Regions from separate parts of the Mediterraneibacter sp. ICN-202921 genome, predicted to be linked through region 2. Evidence: predicted binding sites of a transcription regulator. Region 2 holds the regulator's gene; the other holds the start of a gene.

Region 1 (16,772 bases), on a different contig from region 2:
TCCTGTATTGATCTCCGTTTTTCGGTCTCTTTCTATGTACGGTGGAGAGCAGTATACCAAGACCGATCCCTGCGACAGTCGGAACCAGCCATCCAAATCCTGCGTCATATGCCGGCAGATTTCTAACCAGTGGTGTCAGCAGTGGGATTTGAAGTCCTTGCATATCCATTACCGTAATCACACTGGCGCCTCCGCACAACAAAACCGCACTCGGATATACCGCCCGGTATCTTCCAAGCAGACGCTGCATACAAGAGAGAAAGATCAGCAGTATCGCCAGTGGATAGATCGCGTTTAATACAGGTACAGACAATTTCAATATAGTATCCAGTCCTGCATTGGCGATCAGCATAGAGACAAAAGCGAAGATAAATACCCATTTTCTATAACTGATCCGCGGAAACACCCCCTGAAAATATTTCCCGCAGCAGCTTAAAAGTCCCACACAAGTATTAAAACAGGCAATCACAAAAATCAAAGCCAGCAGTACCGTTCCCGCCTGTCCGAACAAGGCGGAAACCATCTCCGTCAATGTCTCTGTTCCATTTGCCGCCGCCCCAAACCACGATCCTGCATTCACGCCAATGAATGTCAGCATCGCATACACAGAAAACAGTATGCCTCCTGCTATCCAGCCGGCTGACACGGTTTCCCTGACTAGATCTTCTTCTTTTTTTACCCCCTTTTCACGCAGGTTCATAACAACGATCATACCAAAATTCAGCCCTGCCAGTGTATCCATTGTCTGATACCCATCTAAAAAGCCCTTCACGGCAGGTTGTTTGATATAGTCTGCTGCCGGTACAGCCACACTTCCGTCCCACGAAAACACGGTTGCCGCAAATACAATTACGATTAAAATAAGAAGTACAGGTGTCAACTTTTTCCCTAGATATTCTGTCAGTTTTTCAGGATGGAGCGCCACGGCAAATGCCGCCGAAAAAAACAATATCGTATAGATACTCCGGATCAGCCAGATCATGTTTCCTCCTGAAAGGAAAGGCGGAACCGCCATCGAAAACGACGTACTTGCCGTCCTGGGGATTGCAAGGCAAGGGCCGATCGCCAAATATAAAAGCAGTATGTATACCTTGGAAAATAGAGGATGCACCTTGGAAGCAAGAGCTTCTAACCCATCGGATTTCGTCACAGCGATCACCCCTAATACAGGAAGACACACTGCGCTTAAAGCAAAGCCTAAAAATGCAGGCACTATGCTTCTGCCCGCCATATTGCCAAGAAATGGCGGGAAAATCAAATTTCCCGCCCCAAAAAACATAGAAAACAATGTAATCCCAATCAGTATTTTATTTTTCAAATGCAGTTTCACGTCTTCACCCTTCCATGACCTCTTTATAAGAAGCGCCTTTTTCCAAAGCCATAGTAAGTCTTGCCATATCCGTTAAGTCTCCCAGTAAGATCACACCGCACAGTCGATTATTTAAAAAGTAATATTTGTGGTACTGTCCTTTTCCCATATCCTGGAATTCTACCGTTTTATACAGCAGATTCGGATTCTTGCCGTTATCTCCTGCCGCAAATACTGCTGTATTCATTCCGTGGAATGTAAGCGCCGCTGATACCGGTGTATATTCTACTGCCTCTCCTGCCGCATTCGCCCCGGCAACACGTCCTTCTTCTGACGCCTCCGGCCAGATTGCGTAGTTTGTCCCCTGATACTGCGCACAGTCGCCGCACGCATAGATTCCCGGCACATTTGTTTCCATCTGCTGATTAACGACCACCGCACGTTCTGTCTCCAGTCCGATTTCCTTTGCCAGTTCCACATTTGCACGCACACCTGCCGATACGATCACCAGATCTGCCGGATAAGACATGCCGTCTGCTGTACGTACACCGGTCACGTGCTCGCTTCCTTCAATCGCCTCCACAGAAATGCCCGTATGGATCCGCACCCCATTTTTCTCTGCGACCTTCTTCAGCAGTTCTGCCGAACCCGCATCAAGCTGACGTCCCATGAGTACCGGAGCCACCTCCAGCACCTCTACATGCAAACCGCCCTTTTTCAATTCCCAGGCTGCTTCCAGTCCCAGAACACCGCCGCCAATCACTACTGCGTTTTTCGCTTCCTTCATCAATTCTTTTACTTGATCTACATCTGCCAGGCGTCGGATAGCAACCACTTCCGGAAGATTGCTTCCTTTCATATCCGGCACAAAGCACTCACTTCCAAGTGCATAGATCAACTTCGTAAAATGTATCCTGCTCCCATCGTCCAGGCAGACTTCCTTTTTCTGTGTATCTACCGATACGATCTGTCTGCCCAGTATCTGGTATATTTTATTTTCCTCATACCAGCCTGCACTCTCTATGGCGATCTGCTCTGCAGTAAGTCCCGCAACGATTGATTTTGTCAGCATAGGCCGGTTATAGGAAAGATAGGGCTCATTCGAGATCATCGTGATCGCGCCTGTTTTATCTCTCTCCCGGATAGCTTTGGCCGCATTGAAGCCTGCCGCGCCATTTCCAAGAATCACATAATATTCTTCTGTATTGTTCTCAAACCCAGTCTCTTCTGCCTCAACCGGAACGAAATTTTCCTTTCCCACTCCGCATACCGGACAGATCTCCAGAGAAGCGTCAAATATCTCACCGCATACCAAACATTTCACAAGACTCCTTGTCCCTTTCTTCTGCGGACGCACAGGTTCTTTTTCCTGCACAAGACACCCAAACTGATATCCATATTCATAAGCACTTACCAGATCGGCCTCCGACGGCTTAAAACGTATCCGAAAGCCTTCACACACTTTCATCCTAAGCTGCTTTAGCCGCTGTATGATATTGGGAACTCCTTCTCCACTCCATCCATAGCTTCCAAACGCTGAGGCATGTTTACCTCCGTGGGTACCCGCAAACATATTCAAGGTCAGTTCCCAGATCGGTCTGAGCGCTTCACCTACGATTGTCGGTGTCCCGAACAGTATACCATCTGCAAACAACAATTCTTCATTTACTTTTACCTCGTCCGCTTCCACCATATCATAAGAACGTACATCAATGTCTCCGCTGTCTTTCACCCCTTCCGCTATCTTCTCTGCCAGTGTTTTCGTATAGCCATATGCACTTACATAGGGAATGATGACTGTCTTTCTAGGATTAGGATTGACAACTGTGGACCATTCTCTGTATTGCTTCATCACTGCTTTGATACGTTCGCCTACAAGCACAGGACCATGTCCTGTGCAGACCATTGTAATATCCATATGTTCCACCCTGTCCAACGCTTTTAACATAAACGGCTTAAATGGTCCGATGATACAGTCATAATAATATTTCAGTGCCTTCTGGTAATCTGCCTCTTTTGTGCTCTTTGTGGATACGACCTCCGGCAGACAGTAATGCGCGCCAAAAGAATCACAGGTTACCAATATCTGCTCCTCTTCAATAAAAGTATACATTGTATCTGGCCAGTGCAGATTCGGCACAAACATAAAACGCAGCGTCTTATTGCCAATCGTCATTGTCTGTTCGTCTTTTACTGCGATACTGACAAAATCTCTGTTCACGATTTCCTTCAAAAATCCGATCGCGCATCCTGTAGCAAGAATCTTCATCTGCGGACTATAATCTAAAAGCCGCTCCACACTGCCGGCATGATCCGGTTCTGTATGGCTGACTACCAGATAATCGATTTTTGTGACATCGATCACTTCTTTTAACTTTTCCAGATATTCCTCAAAAAATTTCGCCTTTGCCGTCTCAAATAAAACGATCTTATCTCCCGCCTTCATCACGTAGGAATTATACGTCGTACCAAATTCTGTATACATGATGATGTCAAATACTCTTAACTGATCATCCACAATTCCTGTCCAATAAAAATCATCTCTTAATTTTACCGCTTTCATAGAATCCTCCTTTTATCATCTTCAAATAGTATTTGCGAATTCTTCGACTCCGTCTGCGATTCCTTGTATGATCTGTGCCTGGTAATCCGGCTGTGACATACGCATGTCTTCATCTGGATTCGTCATATACCCTACCTCTACGATTGTAACCGGTATCTGGCTCCAGTTATTTCCACTCATAGTATCTGTCTCCCATACCCCCTGACTGATACATCCGGTTGCATTTACCAGATGGTTAAGTACACAGTCTGACAAATACCTGGAAGACTGATATAACTGCGGTACATATGGATTATCCGGTGTCGTACAGATCGTCATCGCTCCCTGTACCGATGTATCCTCCGAACCATTGGCATGTATACGTACACATGCAGAAGCTCCGGCATTATTCATGATCTCTGCTCTTTCCACACAGCTTCGCGGTTCTTCATTGTTTTCCCGTGTCATCACAATCGTGTACCCTCTGTTTTCCAATTCCGCCTTCAGCTGCTGCGCCAAAGCAAGCGTAAGTTCATATTCCGGCATACCTGTGCTGATGCCGCTTGTTCCATATGTGTCTCCCGCCTTATACTCTTGCGCGCCAGGTCCCACCGGTTCCTGCTTTTCTTCTACCACACTGGAATGCCCTGGATCTATAACGATCGTGATTCCTTTTTTCTTTGCTGCTTCTTCCGCTTCTTTTCTGGCTTGTTCTGCTTTCTCCTGTTCTTCCTCTCGCGCCTTTCTGCGCGCTTCCTCCTGCGCCGCCTTTTGTTCTGCTTCCCTTTGCTGTTCTTCTTCCTTCTCCTTTTCAGAAGTTTCTTCTGCTTTATGGCATCCAAAGAGCACAAGGGAAGCACACAATACCGCACACAAAATGCCTCCCCTTATTCTCCGTTTTCTTCTTACTTCCACTGTCTTTTCCTTCCCTCTTTCCCATACTGCCGCTTTTTACTTCTTACTGATCCAGTTGGTAACCGTTTGCATCCTTTGCATACTCTGCACTTTTCAAAAGTTCTATATTTTTCTTCTCCGTCTCGCTCAAAGAATCCGCATAATTCGCGTCAAATTCTTCCGGACTGATAGTGCCGTGATACCAGCTCTTACTATTAAAATATTCCTGCAGTTCCGGAGAGCTAAATTTTCTTCCATAGCGGGCAAAAATTTCATTTTTGGCATAATTAAGCTCCTGTAATGTCAGATCAGAAATGTCAGACTGGGTCAGCAATTTCGTAGAACTATCCGGCAAGATATAGTCTGCTTCCAATCTGTCCGCCGTCTCTTTTTTATCTTTCGTCTTATCTTTCTTTTCCTGTTCTTCCTTTGCCTTTTCTTCTGCTTCTTTCTCCGCCTTTTCTTCAGCCGCTTTTTCCTCTGCTTCTTTCTCCGCTTTCTCTTTTTCTTCCTGTTCTTTCTTTTCTTCCGCTTCCCTCGCCTCTTTTTCTTTACGTTCTTCTTCAGCTGCTTTTTCCTGCTTCATGTGTACATAATACACACCGCCGCCCACGCCGGCGATTATGATAAACGCCGCAAGGATACAGATTACGGCAATCAACGGACCGCGCGATTTTTTCTTTCCGCCTTTTCCTGTAACTTGTTCTTCCTGAAAATCTTGTATCTCATCTTCTATCTCTGCCAGATCCCTTCCACATTCTGCGCAGAACCGGTCGTCTCCTTCATTCCATGCACCGCAGAAAGGACAAAAACTCCCTTTCTCTTTCTTTTTGCTTTCTTTTGGCGGGATCTTTGCTCCGCAATTCTCACAAAACGCAGATCCTTCTGTTACTTTACTGCCACAATTTGGACATTTCATCTGATTGTTCCTCCTACTCCTTCTTTAAATGCTGCTATACCATATACATCTATTGTCTCATATTACACGAGACAATTCGAGTATATTTTGCAATTTTCTTTTGCTTAGGATCTCCCGGGTGATTTTTTCTTGTCCTGCCCTAAGTTCATCCTATTTACCTGTGCTGACAGCCCCAGTTTCCTTTCCGTCTCTTTGAGCCTTTCTTCAAATTCAGGATAGAAACCGCCGTCTATAGGCATTTCCTTTAGGTCCTGCTGCCCGTAAGGCGTCTGATAAAATGTCCGCAGGATATACAGCGTCAAGATCCTGGCATTTTCTTCATCCAATGTTTGCAGTGCCTGTTCACATGCCAGACAAAAATTGTGCCATTTAAAAATATATGACTCATAGTCTTTTATCTGTTCCGTCTCCAGCCACTTTTTCACTTTTACCTTGCCCCGCATACCCTTTTTACATTCATGTATTTGCAGAAAATACTTAAATCCATCTTCTTCATAGTAGCGTCCCAGAGGAAACAGCCTGCATATACCCGGTCTGAACGCATGTATACTGCATCTGCCCTGTGCATCCAAATATGTACACGCCTCTGTCTCCCCTGTCATTTTCAGATTTGGAAGGACCAGCCCATCCACTACATGCAGCTCTACACCAGTCTCCAGAAGCTGCGCAAAGCTAACATGCAGTCCTCTGCACAACCTATGGATATCCAGCGGATCCAATACGACCGACGTTCCCATTGCGCGGCAACATGCAGAACAGCCTTCACATCCCCGGCAGTCTGCCCTTACCATGTCATTGGCCGTATAGAGCCTTCCATCTGAAATCTCAGACAATTCCACCTGTCTTTTCATTGTTCCCCTCACTTTCTCCACCGGGCAAGGCCAGACTTAACTGCTGATAACCGATTTCTTTTCTGCGTCTGACTGCCTCTTCTTTTTTAAGCATACCTGGATCAAGTATTTTTAAAAATCCAGACTCTTCCTCTGCAAATGTGAGGATCAATTCCTCTTTTGCTCTTGTCATTCCCACATAGAGCAGACGTCTCTCTTCTTCTACATCTACAGGATATTTTCCGTTTTCCAGCGGAATACACCCTTTTTTCACTCCGCAGATAAATACCGCCGGAAATTCCAACCCCTTCGCGCCATGTAAGGTCATAAGCGTAACAGCGCCGGCGCTGTACTCTTTATCACCACAGCGTCTTAGATCACTCTCCACGCCAAAAGTCAGCGCCTGCATAAGATCATCCATTTTATCATAGAACACAGCCATCTTGGCCAGTTTTTTCATAGCTGCATTCTCCACAAGCCCCATCTCCTCTATCCAGAGCTGTATAAACTCCTGTGGAGATTTCTGCGCATAAAGCGAGGCAAATCTCTGTGCCGTCTTATCCACGATCTCCTCAGACAACACAGAATTCTCCAATTTCCACAGCCAGGCAAGGCTTTGCTCCTTGGCACATAGATTCTCACGATTCTGTATATATCTAAAAAACTGGATACTTCCCTGCACATTTTCTTCTTCAAGAAAACTTTCTCTTCCTGCTACAATATAAGGAATCCCTTCCTTTTTCAGACAGGTTTCCAAAAGCTGCGCCTGTCTGTGCGTACGGTAAAGTACCACAATCTCATCAAACCCCCTCACTTTTCTCTCCTGCCTATGTTCCGCATGCCTCTGCGCTTCTAACATACCAAGCCCTCCTGTAAGGCTTCCGATCTCCTTTGCGATAAAAATCGCTTCTGCCATATCGGACTGCGCATGGACAAGACGCGCCGGGATATTGGAAGGGCAATTTGCGCGCAGCGCCTGTCTGCCGCCTGGATTTTCCGAAATAACCGCAAATGCTGCCGATAAGATTTCAGGAGATGACCGATAATTTTCTTCCAGTTCTATCACACATACATCTGGCATTGCCTTCTTAAGCCTCTCAAAACAGCCTGCATCTGCGCCCCGAAATCCATAGATCGACTGATCCGCGTCTCCGATCACGAATAGTTCTCTGCCCGCACTTCTCCATAGCCACATCAATTCCATCTGTATAGGATTCATATCCTGAAATTCATCGATCAACAGATAAGAAAACCTTTTTTCCCATCCCGGAACCATCTCTTTACTTCGTATCTTCTCCACTGTCTTTACAAGTAAGTCGTCAAAATCCAAAAGCCGCCTGTTCTCAAGTTCCTCCGCATAACTCTTATATACTGCCTGCCATTCTTCCTCTTCTGTCACGCGCTGCTCTATACCAGCCTTCTGTCTGGAGACTGCTTCCAAAAATTCACGAGCCGACATCGGATATGTCTGTGCCTCTAATACCTGTTCAGCGATTTCTTGCGCCTCCGCTCTGTCGATCAGTGTAAATTCCATTCCCTGTTCTTTTAGAAGCGTAAGACACACTGCATGAAAGGTTCCGATCTGTAAATGAGAAAGGCGCCTGTTTTTCCCCATCTCTTTCTGTACTCTTTCATATAACTGTGCTGCCGCAAGATTAGTAAATGTCACAGCTGTGATCTCCGACGGTTTTACTTTTCTGTTCTTTAACAGATAGACGATCCTGGAAACTAAGGTTTTTGTTTTCCCTGTGCCCGGTCCTGCCGACACGGCAATATCTCTTCCCGACGTTTCTACAGCTTTCTTCTGCTTAGAGTTCAGCCCTTTTGTCCTATCTGCCGGTATCGTCTGTGCCTGTATCGTTTCTGGCTCTGCTTTTCTGCCGTTTTTATCTGCCTTCACAGGCGTCATCCGCTCTCTTCTTGGCTTTTCCGATCCAATGCCAAGAGTGTCAAAAAAATTCATCTGTCCATCCAGTTCTTCTATTTCCCGTGCATCAAAAAGCTGTATCGTCCCATATTCTCCATCGAATCCCGGAATCCTCTCTACCTTGCCGCTTCGCAGCCGTTTAATCCCCTCTGCAAGCCGCCGTCCCGATACTCGCATGATCTCCTCTGCCGGGATCGTCCGCAAGATCTCAAACTCCGGTCCAAGACAATGCAGCATATGCTGATATTCTTTCTGCACTTTCACACTTGCCGCAGAGTATCCCATGGACGCTCCGATTACTTCCGGAAGCGGCACAAGACTTTCAAAAGGCTTTGCTCCTTCTTTTATAAATCCTTCCGCACGGTCTGCCAGCTGCTCTACTCTATGCGAAACTCCGATCGTGATCTTCCTTCCGCATACCGGGCAGATCCCCTTATATTTCTCCGTCTCCAAAGGAGTAAGACACAAATTACATTTCCGGTGCCCATCCATATGATATTTCCCCTCTTCCGGGAAAAATTCGATTGTTCCGACCAGACCTTCTCCTTGCTGGATTGCCTTATACAACCCCGCATAAGACAACTCTATATCCAGCATATTTGCCTCTCTTCCCAGCTTTGCGGGAGAATGCGCGTCCGAATTCGAAAGGAGCTGATACCCGTCTAATGCGGAAATCCTCCAGTTCATCGGCGGATCAGAGGACAGACCGGTCTCCATCGCATGGATATGGGCAGACAAATCTTCAAAGCATTCCTCCACTGTATCAAACCCGGAAAATGCTCCGAACAATGAAAAATGCGGTGTCCATATGTGAGCTGGAACATACATCGCATTGGGACAGATCTCCAAGACAATTTCCAATAAATCTCGGCAGTCTACACCCAGTATGGGTCTGCCGTCAGAATGGATATTTCCAATCTCCTCCAACTTTTCCGCTATTTTTTCCGCCGCCTCCAATCCCGGCAGTATAAGCAGACTATGTACCTTGCGCACACGCCCGTTCTTTTTATAGATCGAACTGATCTCTCCAGTGATCACAAACCGCGGCTCAAAGGCGTCTGTCGCTGCGTCATCCAGAAGCCGGTACTCCTTTTTTAATACATACATTCCATCTTCCGCAGGTTTTAACTTCTCTTTTAATTCTTCCCGCCATGCCGGATGTGTAAAGTCGCCGCTTCCGACAATCTGTATCCCCTTTTTCCTTGCCCATAGTTCCAAGTGTTCCGGCGTACACTCCCTGCTGGTAGCACGGGAATATCTGGAATGTATATGCAGATCAGCAATCAACATCTTATTTCCTTCTCTCCTGTATGGATAAAATCCTGTTCTTATTATAAACTATTTTTCTTTTTTGTGTATATCATTTTTCTCTTTATCCTACATGTTGTCCTACACGTTCAGCTTCTGATTTTGCTGCAGACCCGCTTACTATGCAGATTTATCCTGCATAGCAATTCACTGCCGCTTGACAGCAGAGCAAGCGGGGATTAAAATAAAATCATTGTTATAAAAATGACAATATAAGCAATCTCGATCCTTTTCTCAGAAAGCTTATTTTGTCCACAAAGGAGGGCCTGTTATGGCAAATATTTTAATCAGCCCCAGCAAATATGTGCAGGGTGCAGGAGAACTGAAAAAACTGGGAGCATACGCTGAAAAATACGGCAAAAAGGCATTGATCCTCATCACTGCTTCCGGATACAAAAGATGCGGCGGCACAGTAGAGGCAGGTTTTAAAGACAGCAGCGCACAGATCGTATTTGACTATTTCAACGGAGAGTGCAGTAAAAATGAGATCAACCGACTAACAGCTATTGTTGAAAAAGAAAACTGTGATATGGTCATTGGTATCGGTGGAGGGAAAATTCTGGACACAGCCAAAGCTGTCGCCTATTATAAATCCCTGCCTGTGCTGATCTGTCCTACGATCGCTTCTACAGATGCACCTTGCAGCGCGCTTTCTGTGATCTATACAGATGACGGTGTATTTGAAGAATATCTCTTCCTTCCGGCGAATCCAAATATGGTGCTTATGGATACCGACATCATTGCAAAATCTCCTGTCCGACTGACAGTATCCGGCATGGGAGACGCACTCGCAACCTACTTTGAGGCAAGGGCTTGTCAGGCAAGCAGCGCTACAACATGTGCCGGTGGGCAGATCACTTCCGCCGCGATCGCATTGGCAAAGCTTTGTTTTGACACGCTCATGGAAGAAGGCATAAAGGCAAAACTCGCACTGGAAACCGGCGCTTTAACTCCCGCAGTAGAAAAAGTCATCGAAGCCAACACACTATTAAGCGGCATTGGTTTTGAGAGCGGCGGTCTTGCCGGAGCTCATGCGATCCACAACGGTTTCACTGTGCTGGAGGAATGTCACCATATGTATCACGGTGAAAAAGTAGCCTTTGGCACGATCACACAGCTTGTCCTGGAAAATATCCCTGCTGAGGAATTGGAAGACATCATCGACTGGTGCATCGAACTGGGACTTCCGGTCACATTAAAAGAATTAGGTATCACAGAAGTCACAGACGAAAAGCTCATGCAAGTCGCAGAAGCGGCATGTGCCGAGAATGATACCCTGCACAATATGCCTTTCCCTGTAACTCCAGATTCCGTATGTGCTGCCATTAAAGCGGCTGACGCCTACGGCAGATATTTCTTAGGAGAATAATACCTGGATTTCTTCTTAGGATAAAATGCAAATGGCAAACTGACTTCCGTCAGGAAAAAGCAACAGCGTGAGGCTGATCTTTCATTTGAAATATCGGCTTCACGCTGAATTTTACTCTGTATTCTCTATACGATCACGCAAATCGCTTAAAGAAATCCCGTCTTTTATAAAATACATCCAACCATTGACATGTAAATTTTCAGACCATCCATGTTTCTCGATCAACAGCTTACGAGCCAGAGCGGTAACAGAATACCTTGCGCCCTCATATTCGATCTGGTTTCTGTCATTTACCACCTTTGCCGCGACCTGTTCATCATACAAAAAGAAAATTTCTTCCCCAACAGCGATATTCAGCAGCTTAAATGAATTGTTGGAGCGCTTTGTCTTTCTCTCTGCTATTTCCTGTTCCTGCGATTGTTCTAAAGTCGGTGTATATAATTGCAGCTTATCTGTATCTCCACGCAAACTTGCTATATCCTTAAATATGCCATAGGCCGTTTCCGGGGAGATCTTGAAAAACTCACGTATCCTGACTCTGCCGTTTTCCAGATGCTCCCTTGCGTGCAAAGAATCATCTACTCTGTCAATAATACTATGTATTCTTCTTTCTACCTCCAGTGGATCTTCCACTTCATAGACAGCATAGCAGCGATACGAAAGAGGGATGTTGGGCGGCGCGTTCAGCTCGCGCAGCCTGCTCTCAATATCATTGCGTTCTGTCATGCCAATTTTAACCCATCCATCAAGGCAAGGGTTGGTAAGTATATAAACAAAGCCTTTTGCCATCTGAAATCTCCCTCACGTTTCTTTCCGACAGCAGATCATACGCCAATCCCCGGAGGAAAGAAAACTTTTGCAATATCTTTTTTATATTCTAACATGCAAAAGGGCTTCTGTACAAGAATCTATTTTTCAGAAGAAACCGCACTTTCTGGCATGCTGTTTTTCTAATTTTTTATATACGCTATGGTATTTGTGTCCATATACAAACACTTATCACAAATCTTTTCTATTATATCCTCTTCATTTCAACTAATGCAATACCTCTACGCTGCAACGTGATCCTTGCAGAACATTTTTCTCTCATAGAAACATTACAGAGTAATTTCCTATGAAAAAAAGATTTCTCCGTGCTCTCTTAACTCAACACGGAGAAATCTTTACTTTCTTTAGGCATGATATTCATTTTAATCCGGCAGTCTGCCATTGGCTCATGATTGACATCCAGCTCATAATCTACGAATATATCTATTTTTTCATCTGTCACTTTAATTTCCATATCGCGGGTATTGACTCCCACCAGCATCTGACCATATGGAGTACGGTAATAAGTAAGGTTTTTCTTATTTCTCTCAAAAACCATATGCGTGTTGGACACGCCTGTTTTCATAATCTCCAGGCTGTCCGTACCGGTGATTTTTATTTTATTTTTAATCGTTCCCGCCATACCTTCCAGCACTTCATCATAGAGGATATAGTGTTTTCCGTTCCTACAGTAATAATTTGCCGGAGTTACAACTTCAATTGCATCTTCCTCGTCTTTGAACGCAGTGGACATCATATCCATATGAAGACCAGAAATACTTACGATTACATCTTTTGTCATATCTTAATATTCCTCAATATTTACTACATTTGTCGTCGGGACATCAAACGGCATCACCGTATTGGCAAATTTTCGGAACTTTTCTGCCGCGTCGCTGACATAAAACTCATAATGTCTGCATTCTTCTGTCGTTCCGTCATTTTCCAATCCCGACTCTTTCAAAAGTTTTTTCAGATCCATAGCCGTTTCATAGGCCGGATTTACAATCTGTATCTTCTCTCCCATAAAAGCGCGAATTTTAGAGCGAAGCAGCGGATAGTGCGTACACCCTAAGATCATGGCGTCGATCTCCGTATTTCGCATAGAAGTCAGATAGTACTCTATAACTTCTTCTGTCACAACGTGTTCTTTAAAGCCTTCCTCCACAAGCGGAACAAATAGCGGACATGCTTTTTCTAATACCGTAATATCCGGCGCCATCTCGTGGATGATCCTCGTATACATCCGGCTCTGCACCGTCGCATCTGTCCCTACAACGCCTACCTTCCGGTTCTGTGTCGCTTCAACTGCCGCGCGAGCTCCTGGGATCACCACCCCCATAATGGGAATATCAAACTCTTTCTGCACTGTTTCCAACGCAAGCGCACTAGCTGTATTGCAGGCGATCACGATGGCTTTTACTTGTTTCGCCTTTAAGAAACGGATGATTTGTTCTGAAAAACGGATCACATTATTTTGGGATTTGCTCCCATAAGGCACACGCGCCGTATCTCCAAAATATATAATATTCTCACTGGGCAGCTGACGGGAGATTTCCCGCATTACCGTCAGGCCGCCGACTCCGGAATCAAATACACCGATCGGCGCCGCCTTCTTTCCTGTCACCTTCACTTTATTTTTCTCTCCTAGATTGCCAATACTTTTGAAATCTCATACTGATATTCTGGAATATTCTTTTTCATGGCCAGCGCCTCTTCCATATCAAAATCCACGAATTGTCCATTTCTGTAGCCTACCACACGGTTGCTCTTTCCCTGGCACAGAAGATCCACCGCCATGGCGCCCATTGTAGACGCGTACACTCGGTCTTTACATGTAGGGCTTCCGCCGCGCTGCATGTGTCCGAGGATCGTTGCTCTCGTCTCGATCCCGGTTGCATCCTCAATCCTTTTTGCCATATTAATAGAATCTCCAATGCCTTCTGCATTGATGATGATATAATTCTTTTTGCCGCGTTTTTTATTTTCCATAATATCAGCGATCAATTCTTCTTCATTAAAATCTTTCTCTTCCGGCATAAGGATCCTCTCTGCACCGTTTGCGATCCCACACCACAATGCAAGGTATCCCGCATCTCTTCCCATAACTTCAATGATACTGCATCTCTCGTGAGAAGTGGATGTATCACGCACTTTATCAATGGCTTCCATCGCCGTATTAACAGCTGTATCAAAGCCGATCGTATAATCTGTACATGCGATATCCAGATCAATCGTCCCCGGGATCCCGATCGTATTTACCCCAAGATTTGCCAGCTTCTGCGCACCTGCGAAAGAGCCGTCACCTCCAATAACGACTAATCCGCCAATCCCGTATTTTTTACAGATTGCCGCGGCTTTCTGCTGCCCTTCTTCTGTTCTCATAGACTGACATCTGGCTGTCTGCAGGATCGTTCCTCCTCGCTGGATCGTATCGGAAACATCACGGGCAGACAGATCGATGATTTCTTCTTTTAAAAGCCCATGATAGCCTCTGCGGATACCACGTACCTTGAGACCTCTTGCCAACGCTGTTCTGACTACCGCGCGGATAGCTGCATTCATCCCCGGCGCATCTCCCCCACTTGTCAATACGCCGATGGTACGGATCCTGTCTTCGATCTCATCCAACATTCTTGCCTTATCCGCTGCTGTTTTGTTTTCTTTTGTCTCTGCCATGTTTCAATTCCACCTTTCCCAAAATAATAACCTAAACCCATTTTTTTGCTTTAAAAGCAGCCTTTGTCTATATACATTGGCTTCATTGATTATTTTTTAACACTTTGGGTAATATTCTACCCCATTTAGAAATGGTTTTCAATAGCTTTTTCTACCACTTTTATTCTGTTTTCGCCATAATGGTTCATCAGTCTCCCTAAGATTTCCTGACTGATCTGAATGTTACGATTTTTAGGCAGACGTTTCACAGCACGCTCTTTCGCACAATAGATCACCACTTCATCTTCTCCTTCTGTATCAGCCAGATATCCGTAGACGATCTGTTCATTTTCCAGATAAGACGCTTTGTCGGGGAACTGGATCCAGAGTTCCTTCTTTGTTTTTTCAAAAGGGATCACTTTCTCACAGATCAACTTACTGGCACGCTCGTCCTCCTCTGACACTCTCCCGCGTATAAAGACCTTATTATCTATTTCCAGATATTCTCTATTTTTCTCATAATCACGAGGAAAAACTACGACTTCTACCGTCCCCAGCAGATCTTCTACCGTGACGAATGCCATCATCTGGTTTGTCTTCGTATGTTTCACTGTTTTGTCTGTGATCATCCCTCCAATGATCTCCTTCTCCCCATCGTGTACTTTTGTCCTTCCAGTCTCCTCATCCGGCTGAAAATCCAATGTGGTTGCAGAAATTACTTTTTTCCACTTTTCTTCATACTCTTCCAATGGGTGACCGCTGATATAGATTCCGAGCACTTCTTTTTCAAAGGCGAGCAGATTTTCCTTTGTATACTCTCCTACATCCGGCAGTTTGATCTCAAATTCACTCTTCTGCTCCTCATCTACTAGATCAAACAGAGTCATCTGGCCTGTCATAGCATACTTTTTCTCCTGACTGACGTGCTCCATGATCTGTATATAGATACTCATGAACTGCTTTCTCGTTCCTCCGAGGCAATCTAAAGCCCCAGACTTAATAAAGTTTTCAATGACCTTCTTATTCAATGTCTCTTTTATCGACATACGGCTGATAAAGTTTTCCAGATTTTTAAAAGATCCAAACTCTTTTCTTTCTTGCTCTATCAGTTCGATCACCGGTTTTCCGATACTTTTGATCGCCGCCAGCCCATATCGGATATTTCCTCCGTCCACGGAAAAACGCGCAATTCCCTGGTTGATATCCGGCGGAAGTATCTGGATATTCATTTGCCGGCATGCATAAATATATTCTGCCACTTTAGAAGGATTTTCAATCACCGATGTCATAAGAGCCGCCATAAATTCCACCGGATAATAATATTTCAAATATGCCGTCTGATATGCTACAACCGCATACGCGGCAGCATGAGATTTATTAAAAGCATATTTCGCGAAATCGATCATTTCGTCATAAATCTTATTCGCCGTCTTTTCATCTATCCCATTTTTGATACAGCCCGGCACGTTCGTCTCTTCATCACCATGTACGAAGATCTGGCGTTCTTTCTGCATCACGTCCCCTTTTTTCTTTGACATCGCACGACGGAGAAGATCACTTCTTCCCAATGTATAACCAGCCAGATCCCGCACGATCTGCATGACCTGTTCCTGATATACGATGCAGCCATAGGTAGGTTCCAGGATTGGCTCCAACTGCGGACAATCATAAGTGATCGACGACGCGTCGTTTTTCCCCTTGATATACTGTGGGATAAAGTCCATAGGTCCCGGGCGGTACAAAGAAATCCCGGCAATGATATCTTCCAGGCTATGGGGCTTTAATTCTTTCATAAACCCTTTCATCCCCCCGCTTTCCAGCTGGAAGATCCCATCTGTCTTGCCTGTTCCGATATACTCTAATACATCTGCGTCATTGTAATCGATTTTCGTCATATCCAGATCGGGCGTCTTCGCCCTCGCCATCTGCACTGCATTCTGGATAACTGTAAGCGTTCTAAGCCCTAAGAAATCCATCTTGAGAAGTCCCAGTTCTTCCAGCGTTGTCATCGTAAACTGCGTCGTGATCGTTCCGTCTGAAGCACGGGAAAGAGGCACATATTCATCCGCATCCTTCTGACAGATCACAACGCCTGCCGCATGCATGGAACTGTGCCTAGGAAGTCCTTCCAGACGTTTTGCCATATCGATCAGATATTTGACTTGTTCATCACTCTCGTATGTTCTTTTTAATTCCGGATTTCCCCGCA
Region 2 (16,772 bases):
GGCAAGCACATCTCCCGCACCTGCCTTCGCCATTGCGCTGTTTCCCGCAGTATTTACAAAGATCTGACGCTCTCTTGCTGACACGATCGTCCTGCTGTCTTTTAAAGCACACACAACATCGTATTTTGCTGTAAAATCTAATAGCCTTTCCCTTCGTTTTTCTTTCATTTCTTCCATACTGCATCCCAATAATCTCGTCATTTCTTTCATATGCGGCGTTAAGATCAAAGGTGCTTTCACATCTTCTAGTATGTCCATATGCCTGCTTGCCAGGTTTAAGCCATCCGCGTCCAAAACTACAGGAACTTTTGCTCGTTTCAATGTTTCTGCCAGTATTTTTTCTGCTGTTTCCGACATACCTAACCCGCATCCGATACACACTACGTCCGCCCACTCAAGAAGACTTGCAAGCTGTACTTCCTCATACTCTGTATACACAGAAATAATTGCTTCCGGAAGAAGCTGCTGTAAGATCGTTCGATTCTCTTTAACCGTATAGATCTGTACAAGTCCAGCACCGGCTGTATAAGCCGCTTTCGCAGACAGATAAGCCGCACCGGCCATACCGCAGCTTCCTGTGATCATCAGCACCTTTCCATAAGTCCCCTTATGAGAATCTGCCTTTCTTTTGGGAAGATATCGTCCTATATCTTTCTGCTCATACGTATAGCAAACACCTAATTCTTCTTTAAAGATTGCCAGATCGATCCCTATTTCTACAGGGAGCACTTTTCCGGAATATTCTTTTCCTGGGTATAATACGCAGCCTAACTTTTCACAGGCAAAGGCAACTGTCAAGTCTGCTTTAAATGCATTTCCCATCACACATCCCTTCTCTGCATGAATACCGGAAGGAATATCAACAGCAACCTTCTTAGCTGATATCTGATTCATCTGCGCTATTATATCCACATAGTGTCCTTGTATATCCCTGTTTAATCCCACACCGAAAAGTGCGTCTATTACAACAGTATATTCTTTGGACGGAATCTCTGTGCATGACATAAGCCCTAACCTTTCCAGAACTTCCTTCTGTGTACGGCATTCCATGCTTAAAGACTGTTCACGTCCCGCAAATACAACCGTCGGAAGATACCCTTTCTCTTTCATAAGGCGTGCTATGGCAAAGCCATCGCCACCGTTATTTCCACTTCCACAGACGATCAGCGCCTTATCCAGCCTGATCTGTTCTGTCTCCATGACTTCTACTGTCTTTAGAGCCGCTCGTTCCATCAATACCATAGAAGAGATCCCTATTTTTTCTATCGTATGTTTGTCTGCTTTCTGCATCCATACTCCGTCTGGAAGATATCGCATATAACTCCCCCGCCTTTCCTAAAAAATAAAAATCAGCAGAATCATTTCTTGTCTTTCACATCTTAAAATGAAAGAACGTGTAAAAAGGAAAACCTGATTACACGTTTCTGCCTGCATATTCCTGTAAATGTATACACTGCTGCATACTATACACAGCGTCACTAGTTTTTATGTTCTTCATTATAACGGCTGATATTATAAGAAAGCTTCATCAGACTGTCCGAAAGGTGTACATTTTCGACAATTATATCCTCCGGAAGATTCAAATCCGTGTGTGCAAAATTCCATATTGCCTTTATTCCATTCTCGATTACAAGTTCTGCCACTTCGATTGCTTTAGATTTAGGCAATGTGAGGATTGCGATCTCAATATCGTTTTTTTGAAGAAATTCTTCCAGATCATCCATCATACGGATCGGGATCCCACGGATAGAAACCCCTTCCAGGCGCGGGTTTACATCGAACAATCCTTTTAAAATGAAACCGCTTTTCTCAAAAGAAGCATAATTTGCCAGTGCCTGCCCTAAATTTCCCGCTCCTATGATAATAATAGGATGTTCTCTGTTCATCCCTAATATTTTTCCGATCTCTGTATATAGATATTTCACATTATATCCATATCCTTGTTGTCCAAATCCACCAAAATTGTTCAAATCTTGTCTTATCTGCGATGCCGTTACACGCATCTTCTTGCTCAGATCACTGGAAGAGATTCTTTCCACTCCTGCCTCCAGCAATTCTCCTAAATATCTGTAATATCTTGGCAGCCTTCCTATTACTGCACGTGATATTTCTCTTTGTTCCACAGTCATCGCCCTCCAAACTTAAATCTACGCTTTATTATATAAAATTGTTAATATGATGTCAAATTATAGTTGTATTTTCTTCGGTTTTCGTTATAATTGATTACATATGCAGCGTCAGACAACGCAACGGATACATAAATATACACCTATACTTTCAGGAGGAGTTTCATGATACTCGCATGTCATAATATTCATAAATCTTTTGGAGAACATCTGATCGTAAAAGAGGGCTCTTTTCATATTGAAGAACGGGAAAAAGCGGCGTTCGTCGGTATCAACGGAGCCGGCAAGTCTACTATTTTCAAAATGATCATGGGAGAGGAACCGGCTGATAGCGGGGAGGTAGTCCTTGCCAAAGGAAAAACGATCGGTTATCTCGCGCAGCATCAGACGCTTTCTTCCGGAAACACGATTTATGAAGAAGTCAAAACAGCCAAAGCGCATCTGATCCAAATGGAACACCAGATCCGTTCTATCGAATTAGAACTTAAAACACTGTCCGGAGATGCTTTAAATGCCAGGCTGGAAACTTATAACCGGCTTGTCTCCACATTCGAGTCCATGAACGGATACGCCTATGAAAGTGAGATTGCGGGAGTTCTCAAAGGGCTTGGTTTTCAGGAAGCAGATTTTTCTAAACAGACCGATACCCTGTCCGGAGGACAAAAAACCCGTGTTGCGTTGGGAAAACTGCTTCTTACCCAGCCGGACATTCTTTTGCTGGATGAGCCCACCAATCACCTGGATCTAAATTCGATCTCCTGGCTAGAGACATATCTTTTAAACTATACCGGCGCTGTTTTTATCATCTCGCATGACCGGTATTTTTTGAACCGCGTCGTAACAAAAGTCGTAGAGATCGAACAGGGAACGATCCGGACGTATGTCGGAAATTATAAGGCTTACGCAGAGAAGAAACAGCAGATCCGGGATGCACAATTAAAAGAATACCTGAATCAGCAAAGAGAGATCAAACATCAACAGGCTGTCATAGAAAAGCTTCGTTCTTTTAATCGTGAAAAATCCATCAAGCGCGCAGAAAGCCGTGAGAAACTGCTGGAAAAGATCACACCAGCAGAAAAGCCTGTCCAGACAGCCACACAGATGCATCTTACATTAGAGCCGTCCTGTATCAGCGGCAACGACGTACTCTCCGTTGCACAATTATCGAAGAGCTTTGATTCACAGACACTGTTTCATAAAGTCGATCTCGAAATAAAGCGCGGGGAACATGTTGCCGTGATTGGAGATAACGGTACCGGCAAGACGACTTTATTAAAAATACTTAACCAGGTCATTCCTGCCGACGAAGGTTCTTTTACTCTCGGTTCCAAAGTAAAAATCGGTTATTATGATCAGGAACATCATGTACTGCATGATGAGAAAACCATATTTGATGAAATATCCGATGCCTATCCAGCGCTTACAAACACACAGATACGAAATACACTGGCTGCTTTTCAGTTTACAGGCGATGAAGTTTTCCACCTCATTGGAAATCTATCCGGAGGCGAAAAAGGCCGTGTTTCATTGGCAAAACTTATGCTGTCAGAAGCAAATTTCCTGATTCTTGACGAACCGACCAATCACTTAGATATTACCTCTAAAGAAATATTAGAGCATGCACTCAACGACTATACCGGCACCGTACTCTATGTATCTCATGACCGCTATTTTATCAATCAGACAGCGACCCGCATTTTGGAATTGGTCAATCAGACTTTTGTGAATTATATAGGAAATTATGATTATTATTTAGAAAAAAAAGAAGAACTCACTGCTGCTTATGCTCCGACTTCTAACGCTGCGGGCGGAGAAGATTCGCAAAGCACAGCCTCTGATGCAAAACTAAACTGGCAAGAGCAAAAAGAATTGCAGGCAAAAGAACGAAAAAGGAAAAATGATCTGAAGAAAACAGAAGAACAGATCACATGTCTGGAACAACGGAACCAAATAATCGATCAGCTCATGACGCAGGAAGATGTCTATTCCAATTCCATCCGCTGTCAGGAACTCGCTGAAGAAAAGCATAAAAATGACTGTACATTAGAAGAACTATATGAACAGTGGGAAACTCTTGCAGAAGGCGGATCCCTCAATTAGATTTGAAAAAAGACGACTTCACGCTATTGTACATCTCCAATTGGAAGAAAATAAATCTCTTTATTTGGAAGTGCGCAGCAGTGTGAAGTCGATTTTTTTAACAGAAATATGAATTTAAGCGGCAAAAGTGTATGCATGAAATATGTGTTTTATGTGAGCAAAAAATTTCGGCAACTTTATAATCTTTCAGCGATTGCTTTTATGAATTCTTCGCTGTTTAGCACATTTGGATTTTCAATCGTTGTGATCAAGGCTAGATCTTTTGTCATGGAGCCGGATTCGATCGTGTCAATAGTTGCCTTCTCCAGTCTGTCGGCAAATTCCATAAGTTCTTTATTGCCATCCAATTCGCCGCGTTTTCTTAAAGCTCCGCTCCAAGCAAAAATGGTTGCCACAGAGTTAGTGGAAGTCTCCTCTCCTTTTAGATGTTTATAATAATGGCGCTGTACAGTTCCATGGGCAGCCTCGTATTCATAATATCCTTCCGGAGATACAAGGACCGACGTCATCATGGCGAGTGAGCCAAATGCAGAAGATACCATATCACTCATTACATCTCCGTCATAATTTTTACATGCCCATATGTATCCGCCTTCTGACTTCATGACTCTTGCCACTGCGTCATCGATCAAAGTATAGAAGTACACAATCCCTGCTTTTTTAAATTTTTCATCATACTCTGCGTCATAAATCTCCTGGAAAATATCTTTGAATGTATGGTCATATTTCTTAGAAATCGTATCTTTTGTTGCAAACCAAAGATCCTGTTTTGTATCCAAAGCATAATTAAAGCAGCTTCTTGCAAAACTTGCGATTGATTTACTGATGTTATGCATCCCCTGTATGATCCCAGGTCCGTCAAATTCATGGATCAGTTCTTTTTGCTGTGTGCCGTCTTCTGCCGTATATACCAATTCTGCCTTTCCAGCTCCTGGGATCTTCATTTCTGTTCCTTTATATACATCTCCATAAGCATGTCTGGCAATCGTGATCGGTTTCTTCCAATTCTTTACACATGGTTCAATCCCTTTCACCACGATCGGTGCACGGAAAACAGTTCCATCCAGAATCGCACGGATTGTTCCATTTGGACTTTTCCACATTTCCTTTAGATCATACTCATCCATCCTTGCCGCATTCGGGGTAATAGTTGCACATTTAACAGCAACCTTATATTTTTTTGTTGCATTTGCTGAATCTATCGTAACCTGATCATTTGTCTCATTTCTGTGCTGTAATCCTAGATCATAATATTCTGTTTTTAAATCTATATAAGGTTCAAGCAAATTGTCTTTGATCATTTTCCAGAGGATCCTGGTCATTTCATCCCCATCCATTTCTACTAACGGTGTCGTCATTTTGATTTTTTCCATTTTTTCTCCTCCTAAATATCTTCATATCCTTGTTTTTTCAGATTCTGCATCACATGCAGGATATGTTCATTAGCCAGCTGTTCTGCCATATTTGCATCTTTATCACGTATAGCCCGCAAGATCTGCTTATGTTCTCGTATAGATTTTCTTGCTCTTTCTTCTGAAACAACGGAAAATTTTCTCGCAGGCTGCACGTATTTATGAAAATCCATAAGAACATGACTCAATATCCTACTGTTTGAAGCCTCATATAAAATCGTATGGAATCGTCCGTCTAACAGCGTGATCTGTTCTACATTATATGTTCCCTCCCGTTTCATATGGAATTCAGACAGCAGAATTGTTTCATCCAGCGCCTCCATCTGTTCTTCTGTAATATTTTCAGTTGCCCATCTGGCACAAAGTCCCTCAAGCATGGAACGTATCATGTAAATATCCTTTACGTCTTTTGAAGAAATCCCTGTCACATATGCCCCCTTATTGGGAATAATCGTCACAAGTCCTTCCAGTTCCAATTGTCTGAGTGCCTCCCGTACAGGGGTACGGCTTACGCCTAATTCTTTTCCGATCGTATTCTCCCGCAGTTCCTCATGTTCTTTATACTTCCCTTTCAGAATATCCTCACGGATTTTCTGAAAGACTCTTCCGCCAAGAGAATACTCCTGATATTCCTCCATTTCGAAAGCCTCCTGCTTACAGTGTTATATGCAATTCTTCGCATATAGTATTTATTTTCTCAATTAATTCTTCATCTGTCAAGACCGTGACTCTTCCTTCTTCATATTCTTTGTCTACCCAGTCTTTTACCTTGCATACTAATTGGGAATTCTTATCTACCTGTCGTTCTTTCGGCAATTTATAAAAAGCGTTTATCCAGTAAGCAATTCCCGCAGCCCCCGATGTATTCGATACAGATACGAGCGCCGGGCGGTCTAAGAATTTTTCTGTATCAAAGATATTGTATATTTCCTCATTTTTCAGCATGCCGTCCGCATGAATCCCCGCCTTTGTCACATTGAAGTTTTTTCCTACAAACGGCGTCCTGGATGGAATATGGTATCCAATCTCTTTTTCATAGTATTCCGCAAGTTCTGTGATTACTCTGGTATCCATTCCATCCAGCGTTCCTTTCAACTGCGCATATTCAAAGACCATGGCCTCCAAAGGAGTATTACCTGTCCGTTCCCCAATACCAAATAGAGAACAATTTACGCCGGATGCGCCATACAGCCATGCAGTTGTTGAATTATTGACAGCCTTATAAAAATCATTATGTCCGTGAAATTCGATCAGTGAGCTTGGAACCCCTGCATGTGTCATCAGTCCGTAAATGATACCCGGAATAGAACGTGGAATCACTGCTCCTGGAAAATTCACCCCATATCCCATTGTATCACAGACACGTACTTTTATTGGTATTTTATATTCTTCCATTAATTTCATCAGTTCTACACAAAACGGAATCACAAATCCATAAATATCTGAACGAGTGATGTCTTCTAAATGACATCTTGGACGTACGCCTATCTCCAGACAGTCTCTGATAACCGACAGATAATGCTCCATTGCTTCACGTCGTGTCATTTTCAGCTTGTAAAATATATGATAGTCAGAACAACTCACCAGTACACCTGTTTCTTTTAAACCGATTTCTTTGACAAGCTGAAAGTCCTTTTTGCTGGCGCGTATCCAACTTGTAACTTCCGGAAATTCGTAACCCCTTTCCATACATTTGTATACAGCGTCTCTGTCTTTTTTGCTGTAAAGAAAAAATTCACTTTGACGGATTTTTCCTTTTGGACCTCCAAGACGATGCAGATAATCAAATATCGTGACAATCTGCTCCGTCGTATATGGAGCACGGGATTGCTGCCCATCACGGAAGGTCGTATCTGTGATCCATATCTCATCTGGCATATGATGGGGCACGATACGATCATTGAATGCAATCTTTGGAATCTCATCATATCGGAATAAATTCCGAAACACATTTGGTGTTTCTACATCTACCAGAGGATACATATATTCCTCCAGCTCTAAAAGATTTGTATGTTGATTCATAAATACCTTTCTGTCTTCCACTTTTTACCTCCTGCACACAGAGCATATCCGCCCCTTTTATCTTGTATAATTGTATACAATTATACATTTTTTGTCAACTACAATATAACTCCCTTTTATATCCTCTTTCTGACCAACTCCAGTATATTGTACAGACACTTTTTGCCGTTATATAAAACAGACCGCACCGGCAGTGAGATCACTGTCCGGTACGGTCGCCTTTATTCTTTCTTCTAATGGATCATACGTACTTTCAATACTCCGTCTATACTGTTAAATTTTTTTATCAGATCAGCCGGCACTTCTGCTTCTACATCCATCATTGTATATGCATATTCTTTTTTGCTCTTATTTGTCATAAGCGTAATATTTAGATTTTCCCCAGCAAGCAATGCCGTAAACTGTCCAAGCATATTGGGAATATTATGATGTAGCACTGTGATACGTGTTCCGTCTCCTTTTGTTCCCATATTACAATCCGGATAATTTACAGAATGCGCAATATTTCCATTTTCCAAAAAATCGATTACTTCTGCAACTGCCATCCGTGCACAATTATCTTCGGATTCTTCTGTAGAGGCTCCAAGATGCGGAATAACAATCGCGCCTTTTACTCCGGCTATTTCCGGTGTAGGGAAATCTGTGACATAGCATTTTACAGCGCCGGACACAAGAGCGTCTACCATATCCTCACTATTTACAAGAACATCTCTTGCAAAATTTAAGATGACTACATTTTCCTTCATCAAACTGATAGCGCCTTTATCGATCATACCTTTTGTATCTGGCGTAGCCGGAACATGAATCGTGATATAGTCGCATTCTTTATACAATTCATCCACTGTCTTTGCATGATGGATATTTCTGGACAGCTTCCATGCTGTATCTACAGAAATATATGGATCATATCCGTATACATCCATTCCCAAATGGGTAGCTGTATTCGCAACCAGTACCCCGATAGCTCCCAGGCCGATCACACCAAGCTTCTTTCCTTCAAGTTCTGTACCTGCAAAGACCTTTTTCTTTTTCTCTGTCATCTTGGCCAGATCTCCGTCTTCTTCATGTTCTTCAACCCAATTGATCCCGCCGATGATATCCCTAGCAGAAAGCAGCATGCCTGCAAACACTAGTTCTTTCACACCATTTGCGTTTGCTCCAGGTGTATTAAATACAACGATTCCCTTTTCTGCACATTTATCCAAAGGAATGTTATTCACTCCTGCGCCTGCACGAGCGATTACTTTTAGATGATCGCTGAATTCCATGTCATGCATAGCAGCGCTTCGTACCAGTACCGCATCTGCTTCGTCCATATTTTCTGTTTTTACATATTTTTCCCCAAACTGTTCCAAGCCGATCTCTGCGATCGGATTCAGGCAATGATATTCATACATTTTACAGATTCTCCTCCTCAAACTTTTTCATAAATGCTACGAGAGCCTCTACGCCTTCGTACGGCATAGCGTTATATATGCTGGCACGCATACCGCCTACAGTCCTGTGTCCTTTTAAATTCTCAAGACCTGCCGCCTTTGCTTCCTTTACGAATTTTGCATCCAGATCAGGATTACCTGTAACAAATGGTACATTCATCAAAGAACGATCCTTCTTTTCCACAGTGCCTTTAAATAACTTACTCTGATCCAGAAAATCATAGAGCAGCTTTGCTTTCTTTTCATTGTGCTCTTTCATCACAGAAAGTCCGCCCATTGATTTCAGCCATTTAAACACTTTCCCACAGATATAGATTCCATATGCCGGAGGTGTGTTATACAAAGAATCGGCATCTGCATGTGTTTTATATGTAAGCATCGTCGGTGTTCCAGGTAAGACTTCCTCTGTGATCAAATCTTCCCGTATGATCACGATGACAACGCCAGCGGGTCCGATATTTTTCTGTACGCCACCGTAAATGACTCCATATTTTTCCACATCAATTGGCTCTGAAAGAAAACAGGAGGATACATCTGACACCAGTATTTTTCCTTTTGTATTTGGCAGTTCTTTATACTTTGTCCCATAGATTGTATTATTTTCGCATATATATACATAGTCTGCATCTTCAGAAACCGGAAGATCAGAACAGTCCGGGATATATGAAAAAGTTTTGTCCTCTGAGGAGGCAATCCGATTTACTTTTCCATATTTTTCAGCTTCTTTGGCAGCTTTTTTTGCCCACTGACCTGTTATGATATAATCTGCCACACGATTTTTCATTAGATTCATCGGAATCATCGCAAACTGCTGGGACGCTCCACCCTGCAAAAACAACACCTTATAATTATCCGGAATACCCATAAGATCACGCAGATCTCGCTCTGCTGTCTGAATAATTTCTTCAAACGCTTTAGATCTGTGACTCATCTCCATAACAGACATGCCTGTTCCCTGATAATCCAGCATTTCTGCCGCAGCTTCCTTTAAGACTTCTTCCGGCAGCACTGCTGGTCCTGCCGAAAAGTTATACACTCTACCCATTTTCTTTTCCTCCTGCACTTATAATTTATTTTATGATAATGGAATTACTCCTCCATATCTTCTTCATCAAATGCATCGCTGATAGCCGCACCAGGAGCCACCATCGGCCATACTTTGTCATCTGCGTCGATCTGACAGTCTATAACGACCGGACTATTCATACTAAGCGCTGTCGCAAATGCCTCTGCAAACTCCTCCTTAGTCTGTACCCCGATCCCCTTTGCACCCATCGCCTCTGCAAGCTTTACAAAATCGACACCATCCCTGAGCACAGTTGCCGAATATCTTTCATCATAAAATAGATCCTGCCACTGACGTACCATTCCGAGTACATGGTTATTTACAACCACTTGAATGATCGGAATATGGTGCCGTACCGCTGTCGCAATCTCATTCATATTCATGCGGAAACAGCCATCCCCGGCAATATTAACGACCGTTTTATCTGGACAGCCGCATTTTGCGCCCAAAGATGCGCCTAATCCATATCCCATTGTTCCAAGACCTCCGGATGTCAAAAATGTTCTCGGCTCCGTATATTTATAATACTGTGCCGCCCACATCTGATGCTGTCCGACTTCGGTTACGATCAATGCCTCACCCTTTGTCTGTCTGTAGATTTCCTCCACGATAAATGGACCTGTCAATGTATCATGATGGTATTTCAAAGGATACTTTTCTTTATATTCCTGTATCTGCGCAAGCCATTGAGAATGCGCCTGCTGCGGAAGCTTTTCATTGATTCTTTTCAGGGTTTCTTTGAGATCCCCTGTTACCCCCTGGGTAATGACTACATTTTTATTCATCTCTGCCGCATCAATATCCAACTGCAAGATTTTTGCTTTCCGCGCAAATTTCTTTGTATTTCCCGTCACGCGATCACTGAACCTGGCTCCTGCCACGATCAGCAGATCGCATCCGCTTACTCCATAGTTGGAAGTCTTCGTTCCATGCATACCAAGCATACCTGTATACCTGGGATCTGTACCTGGAAATGCCCCTTTTCCCATCAGAGAATCTGTAACCGGTGCATCTACTTTCTCAGCAAATTCCCGCAATTCCTCTGAAGCGTCGGAAAGTACCGCGCCGCCGCCTACAAAGATATATGGCCGTTTTGACGCTTTGATCATGCGGACAGCTGCATCGATTTCTTGTTCCGAGGCAGGAGTTGTTTTTTTTCCTTCTGCATTTACAGTCATCGGTATATATTCTGTCTGATTCGCCGTAATATCTTTTGGAATATCGATCAGTACAGGCCCCGGTCTGCCAGATTTGGCGATCAGAAAGGCTTTGCGGATTGTGTCAGCCAGTTTTGTAATATCCTTTACAATATAATTATGCTTGGTGATAGGCATGGTGACCCCTGCAATGTCAATCTCCTGAAAGCTATCCTTTCCAAGCAAAGCGACCCCTACATTACATGTGATCGCCACCACAGGGATTGAATCCATATAAGCGGTCGCGATTCCTGTTACCAAGTTCGTAGCCCCCGGGCCGCTTGTTGCCAGACATACGCCGACCTTTCCTGTTGCACGGGCATATCCGTCTGCCGCATGTGCCGCTCCCTGTTCATGAGAAGTCAATACGTGACGGATTTCATCTCTGTGTTTATATAACGCATCATACACATTTAAAATGGCTCCGCCCGGATACCCAAATACTGTATCGACTCCCTGCTCTTTTAAACATGCGATTACTATTTCCGCTCCATTTAATAACATGGCGCTTCCCTCCTAGTTGTTCTTCGGTATTTCCAGAATTGCTCCTCGGTTTCCTGAGGTGACCATGGATGCATATCTTGCAAGGTACCCCGTCTTGACTTTCGGTTCTCTTGGCATCCATTTTTCCTTTCTGCGTGCCATTTCCTCGTCCGAAATATCTACTTCCAATTTCAGTTCCGGTATATTTATCTTGATCAGATCTCCTTCCTCAAGAAGTGCGATCGGACCGCCTACGGCTGCTTCCGGAGAAACATGTCCGATAGAAGCTCCTCTGGAGGCGCCACTAAATCTCCCGTCTGTGATCAGAGCGACACTCGATCCCAATCCATAACCTGCGATCGCAGAAGTAGGGTTTAACATCTCCCGCATGCCCGGACCGCCTTTAGGGCCTTCATAGCGGATGACGATTACATCCCCGGGATGGATCTTTCCGTTTTTAATTGCTGCCGTAGCCTCCTCATCGCTTTCGAAGATTCTTGCCGGTCCTTCGTGTACAAGCATCTCCTCCACTACTGCGGAACGTTTTACTACACTTCCGTCCGGAGCTAAATTCCCTTTCAACACAGCAAGTCCGCCGGTCTCGCTGTAGGGATGTTCTATCGGACGGATAACTTCCGGATCCTTATTGATGCATCCCTCGATATTCTCTCCGATCGTCTTTCCTGTCACTGTCATACAATCTGTATGCAGCAGCCCCTTCTTATTTAATTCATTCATAACTGCGTAGACGCCGCCTGCTTCATTCAAATCTTCAATATATGTATGCCCTGCCGGAGCCAGATGACAGAGATTTGGGGTTTTTTCGCTAATACTGTTGGCAAAATCAATCTCAAAATCCATACCGATCTCATGTGCGATTGCCGGAATATGCAGCATACTGTTTGTAGAACATCCCAATGCCATATCTACCGTCAATGCATTTAAAATCGCTTCTTCTGTCATAATATCACGAGGACGGATATTTTTTCGTACCAGTTCCATCACCTGCATCCCTGCATGTTTTGCAAGCTGCAGCCTTGCAGAATATACGGCTGGGATCGTACCGTTTCCTTTTAGTCCCATCCCCAAAGCCTCTGTCAGACAGTTCATACTGTTTGCTGTATACATGCCTGAACAGGAACCACAGGTAGGACATGCTTTATTTTCAAATTCACAGACATCTGCTTCTGTCATTGTTCCCGCCGCATAGCTTCCCACTGCTTCAAACATACTGGAAAGACTTGTCTTGGAACCTTTTACATGTCCAGCGAGCATCGGCCCTCCACTGACGAAAATGGTCGGAATATTTACACGTGCCGCGGCCATCAACAGTCCCGGTACATTTTTATCACAATTTGGTATCATGACCAGTCCGTCAAATTGGTGTGCCATCGCCAGTGCTTCTGTAGAATCCGCGATCAAATCCCTTGTGACAAGGGAATATTTCATTCCAATATGCCCCATCGCTATTCCATCGCAGACGGCGATCGCCGGAACCATGATCGGCGTTCCTCCTGCCATTGCGACTCCCATTTTTACCGCTTCTGTGATCTTATCCAAATTCATATGTCCGGGGACGATCTCATTATAGGAACTTACGACCCCGATCAACGGTCTGTCCAATTCTTCTTGTGTCATTCCCAGCGCATTGAAAAGGGAACGATGCGGTGCTTGCTGCACTCCTTTTGTAACAGTATCACTTCTCATCTTGCCTTCCTCCTGTTCTTTCGTTTTTTGCCTCTTTCATCTCTATTCAACATAGGAACAAATCTTGTCTCCCATTTGGGAAGTTCCAATCTGCTTCTTGCCTTCTGACATAATATCGATCGTACGGTAACCTTCTTTGAGCGTTTTCTCCACAGCTGCCTCAATTGCGTCAGCAGCTTTGTCTAAATCAAATGAAAAGCGCAGCATCATCGCCGCAGAAAGTATCGTTGCGATCGGATTGGCAATCCCTTTACCTGCAATATCCGGAGCCGAACCGCCACTGGGCTCATACAAGCCGAATTTTGTCTCATTTAAACTTGCGGAAGCAAGCATTCCGATAGATCCAGTCACCATACTAGCTTCATCAGAAAGAATATCTCCAAACATATTCTCTGTCAGGATCACATCAAACTGCGCAGGATCTTTTACAAGCTGCATAGCACAATTATCAACCAGCATATGTTCCAACGTCACATCTGGATAGGAAGCGGCGACTTCCTCTACGATTTTTCTCCAAAGCCTGGAGGAATCCAAAACATTTGCCTTGTCGACGCTAGTCACCTTTTTTCTCCGTTTTCTGGCAATATCAAATCCTCTTCTTGCTATTCTTCTGATTTCTTCTTCATTATATGTAAGCTCATCCTTTGCCGTCAATACTCCGTTTTCTTCCTGTGTGCTACGTTTACCGAAATACAGACCGCCTGTCAATTCCCGCATGATCATCATATCAAACCCATTTTTTGTAATTTCTTCCTTTAAAGGGCATGCCTCTTTTAATTCTTCATATAGAACGGCAGGCCGCAGATTCGCGAATAGGTTCAACTCTTTTCTTATACGCAGAAGTCCTGCTTCCGGCCGCTTTGCAGGCTCTAACTTGTACCAGGGTGAAACTTTTGCATCTCCACCAATAGAACCCATCAGAACAGCCTGACTTTCTTTTGCCGCCAGGATCGTCTCCTCTGTCAATGGAATACCATGAACATCAATCGAAGCTCCTCCCATCAAAAGCTGTGTATACTGACAGGTAAATCCATACTGCTTTCCTGTCCTGTCTAGCACCTTCATTGCCTCTTCGACGATTTCTGGTCCAATCCCGTCACCTTTGATTACGCCTATCTTTAATTCCATCTGTCTTCATCCTTCCAACCATAAAAATACTAATTTTAATCATACTCCATTTCTACTGGTGTTTCAAGTATTTCATCCGAAAAAACAGAGCACTCTCCATTTTTTTATTTTCCCAGAAATCGAGTCAAAACAGCCACTTTGATTTCTTCAAGGCTTAGCTTAATAGATTTAGTATTGCGCCTTTTGTATTTCTGTTAGATCGATAGCCTCAGCCACTGTATCCCCCTAAAAAAGCGTGCGTCGTTAGGCACACAAGCAGAAAGGGCGCTGATATTTCCCAAAATCAGCGCCCTTTCCTTATATATAGCAGGAATTCTATTCCTTTTGATACTCACTCTATACTTATTCCGCACTTGGCTTTTCAATCTGTGCGATCGCAGCTTTCTGCATAGGAATACGGCAGTTTTTATTATTGCCGAATTCTACGATAACGTCATCATCTGTGATGTCAATGATAACACCATAGAAGCCGCTTGTCGTCAATGCAGTATCTCCGACCTCCATTGTAGCGAGCATTGCCTGGATTCTCTTCTGCTCCTTTTTCTGCGGACGCATAAGAAGAAACCACATACCTCCTAATACTACAGCATAGATGAGAATAATACCTATCATATTCATCTTGTTTCTTTCCTCCTAACTCTATGTTCAAACCAATAAGACTACTATACACAATATTCAAATAATCTTCAAGTCTGTTTTTCATTTTCTGTCGGTTTTTAAGACAATTTTTATATTCTGAGGAAAACTTAAGACTTTTGTCCCATTCCTGCGAGCTTTCTTTCCTTATATTCTTTATATGTTCCTCCTTCTATCGCTTCTCGTATCTCTTCCATCATCGTATTATAAAAATACAAGTTATGCAGCACGCAAAGCCTCATCCCCAGCATCTCTTTCGCCTTTAATAAATGGCGGATATATGCTCTGCTGTAACTTCTGCATGCAGGACACTGACAATTTTCTTCGATTGGTCTGTCATCCAACTCATATTTTGCATTGAACAGATTTAATTTTCCACGGTTTGTGTATACATGTCCATGACGCCCATTTCGGCTTGGATATACACAGTCAAAGAAATCTACTCCTCTATCTACTGCTTCCAATATATTCGCCGGTGTGCCCACTCCCATCAGATATGTAGGCTTATTCTGGGGAAGATATGGAACGACTGCATCCAAGATCCGATACATATCCTCATGGCTTTCTCCCACTGCCAGCCCGCCGACCGCATAGCCGTCCAGATTTAGTTCCGTGATCTGCTGTGCATGCGAGATACGAATGTCTTCGTAGATTCCACCTTGATTAATACCAAACAGCAGCTGCTGTGGATTCAAAGTTCCCGAGAGAGAATTCAGCCTATCCATCTCCTTTTTGCAGCGTTTCAGCCATCTTGTTGTCCGTGCCACAGACTTTTCCATATACGATCTGTCCGCCACACTGGAAGGACATTCGTCAAATGCCATAGCGATGGTAGATGCCAAATTAGACTGGATCTGCATGCTCTCTTCCGGTCCCATAAAGATTTTTTTTCCATCAATATGAGAGTGAAAGTGTACCCCTTCTTCTTTGATCTTCCTCAACCCTGCAAGAGAAAACACTTGAAATCCCCCGGAATCTGTCAGTATCGGCTTGTCCCAGTTCATAAATTTATGAAGTCCGCCTAATTTTCTGACGATCTCATCCCCTGGCCTTACATGGAGATGATACGTATTGGACAATTCTACCTGCGTCTTTATTGCACGCAGATCATCTGTCGATACCGCTCCTTTGATCGCAGCCGCAGTGCCTACATTCATAAATACCGGGGTCTCTATCGTACCGTGCACTGTGACAAGTCTTCCCCTCTTTGCTTTACCGTCTGTTTTTATCAGTTCATACATCTGTCATTTACTCCTGTTAATTGTGGATGATAACCGGGGTTCCCGTGGACAACATGCTGTACAGGGATGCCGCCTGGTCAAGAGGCATATTGATACAGCCGTGAGAGCCCAGACCGTCCTGATACAAACTCCCGCCAAAAGCTGGCTGCCAGGTTGCGTCATGGAAACCAATGCCGCTCCATGTCACTCGCATCCAATATGCTACAGGTGTCCTATATT

The links. Region 2 encodes Rex, which represses fermentation and respiration genes when NADH is low (regulators of the CRP and FNR family bind a similar motif). Its sites were predicted from a motif close to ATTGTTAANTANTTAACAAT; they were not measured.
Region 1: the regulator Rex is predicted to act here: its motif matches at 9,922-9,941, upstream of WKT01_RS07905 (glycerol dehydrogenase).

The regions. Positions count from the first base shown of each region.
Region 1 covers NZ_JBBKBE010000007.1:75,614-92,385, reverse strand. The annotation lists gene brnQ (branched-chain amino acid transport system II carrier protein) at 1-1,330, opposite strand, end outside; gene WKT01_RS07930 (FAD-dependent oxidoreductase) at 1,335-3,872, opposite strand; gene WKT01_RS07925 (N-acetylmuramoyl-L-alanine amidase) at 3,894-4,727, opposite strand; gene WKT01_RS07920 (YARHG domain-containing protein) at 4,810-5,664, opposite strand; gene WKT01_RS07915 (YkgJ family cysteine cluster protein) at 5,769-6,515, opposite strand; gene WKT01_RS07910 (UvrD-helicase domain-containing protein) at 6,490-9,711, opposite strand; gene WKT01_RS07905 (glycerol dehydrogenase) at 10,001-11,098, shown strand; gene WKT01_RS07900 (GIY-YIG nuclease family protein) at 11,210-11,887, opposite strand; gene WKT01_RS07895 (DUF1934 domain-containing protein) at 12,240-12,707, opposite strand; gene murI (glutamate racemase) at 12,711-13,532, opposite strand; gene pfkA (6-phosphofructokinase) at 13,553-14,584, opposite strand; gene WKT01_RS07880 (DNA polymerase III subunit alpha) at 14,710-16,772, opposite strand, start outside.
Region 2 covers NZ_JBBKBE010000001.1:68,632-85,403, reverse strand. The annotation lists gene WKT01_RS00400 (NAD(P)H-hydrate dehydratase) at 1-1,317, opposite strand, end outside; gene WKT01_RS00395 (redox-sensing transcriptional repressor Rex) at 1,479-2,123, opposite strand; gene WKT01_RS00390 (ABC-F family ATP-binding cassette domain-containing protein) at 2,292-4,226, shown strand; gene WKT01_RS00385 (NADP-dependent isocitrate dehydrogenase) at 4,403-5,599, opposite strand; gene WKT01_RS00380 (GntR family transcriptional regulator) at 5,611-6,276, opposite strand; gene WKT01_RS00375 (2-isopropylmalate synthase) at 6,293-7,681, opposite strand; gene WKT01_RS00370 (phosphoglycerate dehydrogenase) at 7,894-9,057, opposite strand; gene serC (3-phosphoserine/phosphohydroxythreonine transaminase) at 9,059-10,141, opposite strand; gene ilvB (biosynthetic-type acetolactate synthase large subunit) at 10,186-11,862, opposite strand; gene ilvD (dihydroxy-acid dehydratase) at 11,875-13,548, opposite strand; gene leuB (3-isopropylmalate dehydrogenase) at 13,591-14,676, opposite strand; gene yajC (preprotein translocase subunit YajC) at 15,019-15,294, opposite strand; gene tgt (tRNA guanosine(34) transglycosylase Tgt) at 15,423-16,553, opposite strand; gene WKT01_RS00335 (L,D-transpeptidase family protein) at 16,570-16,772, opposite strand, start outside.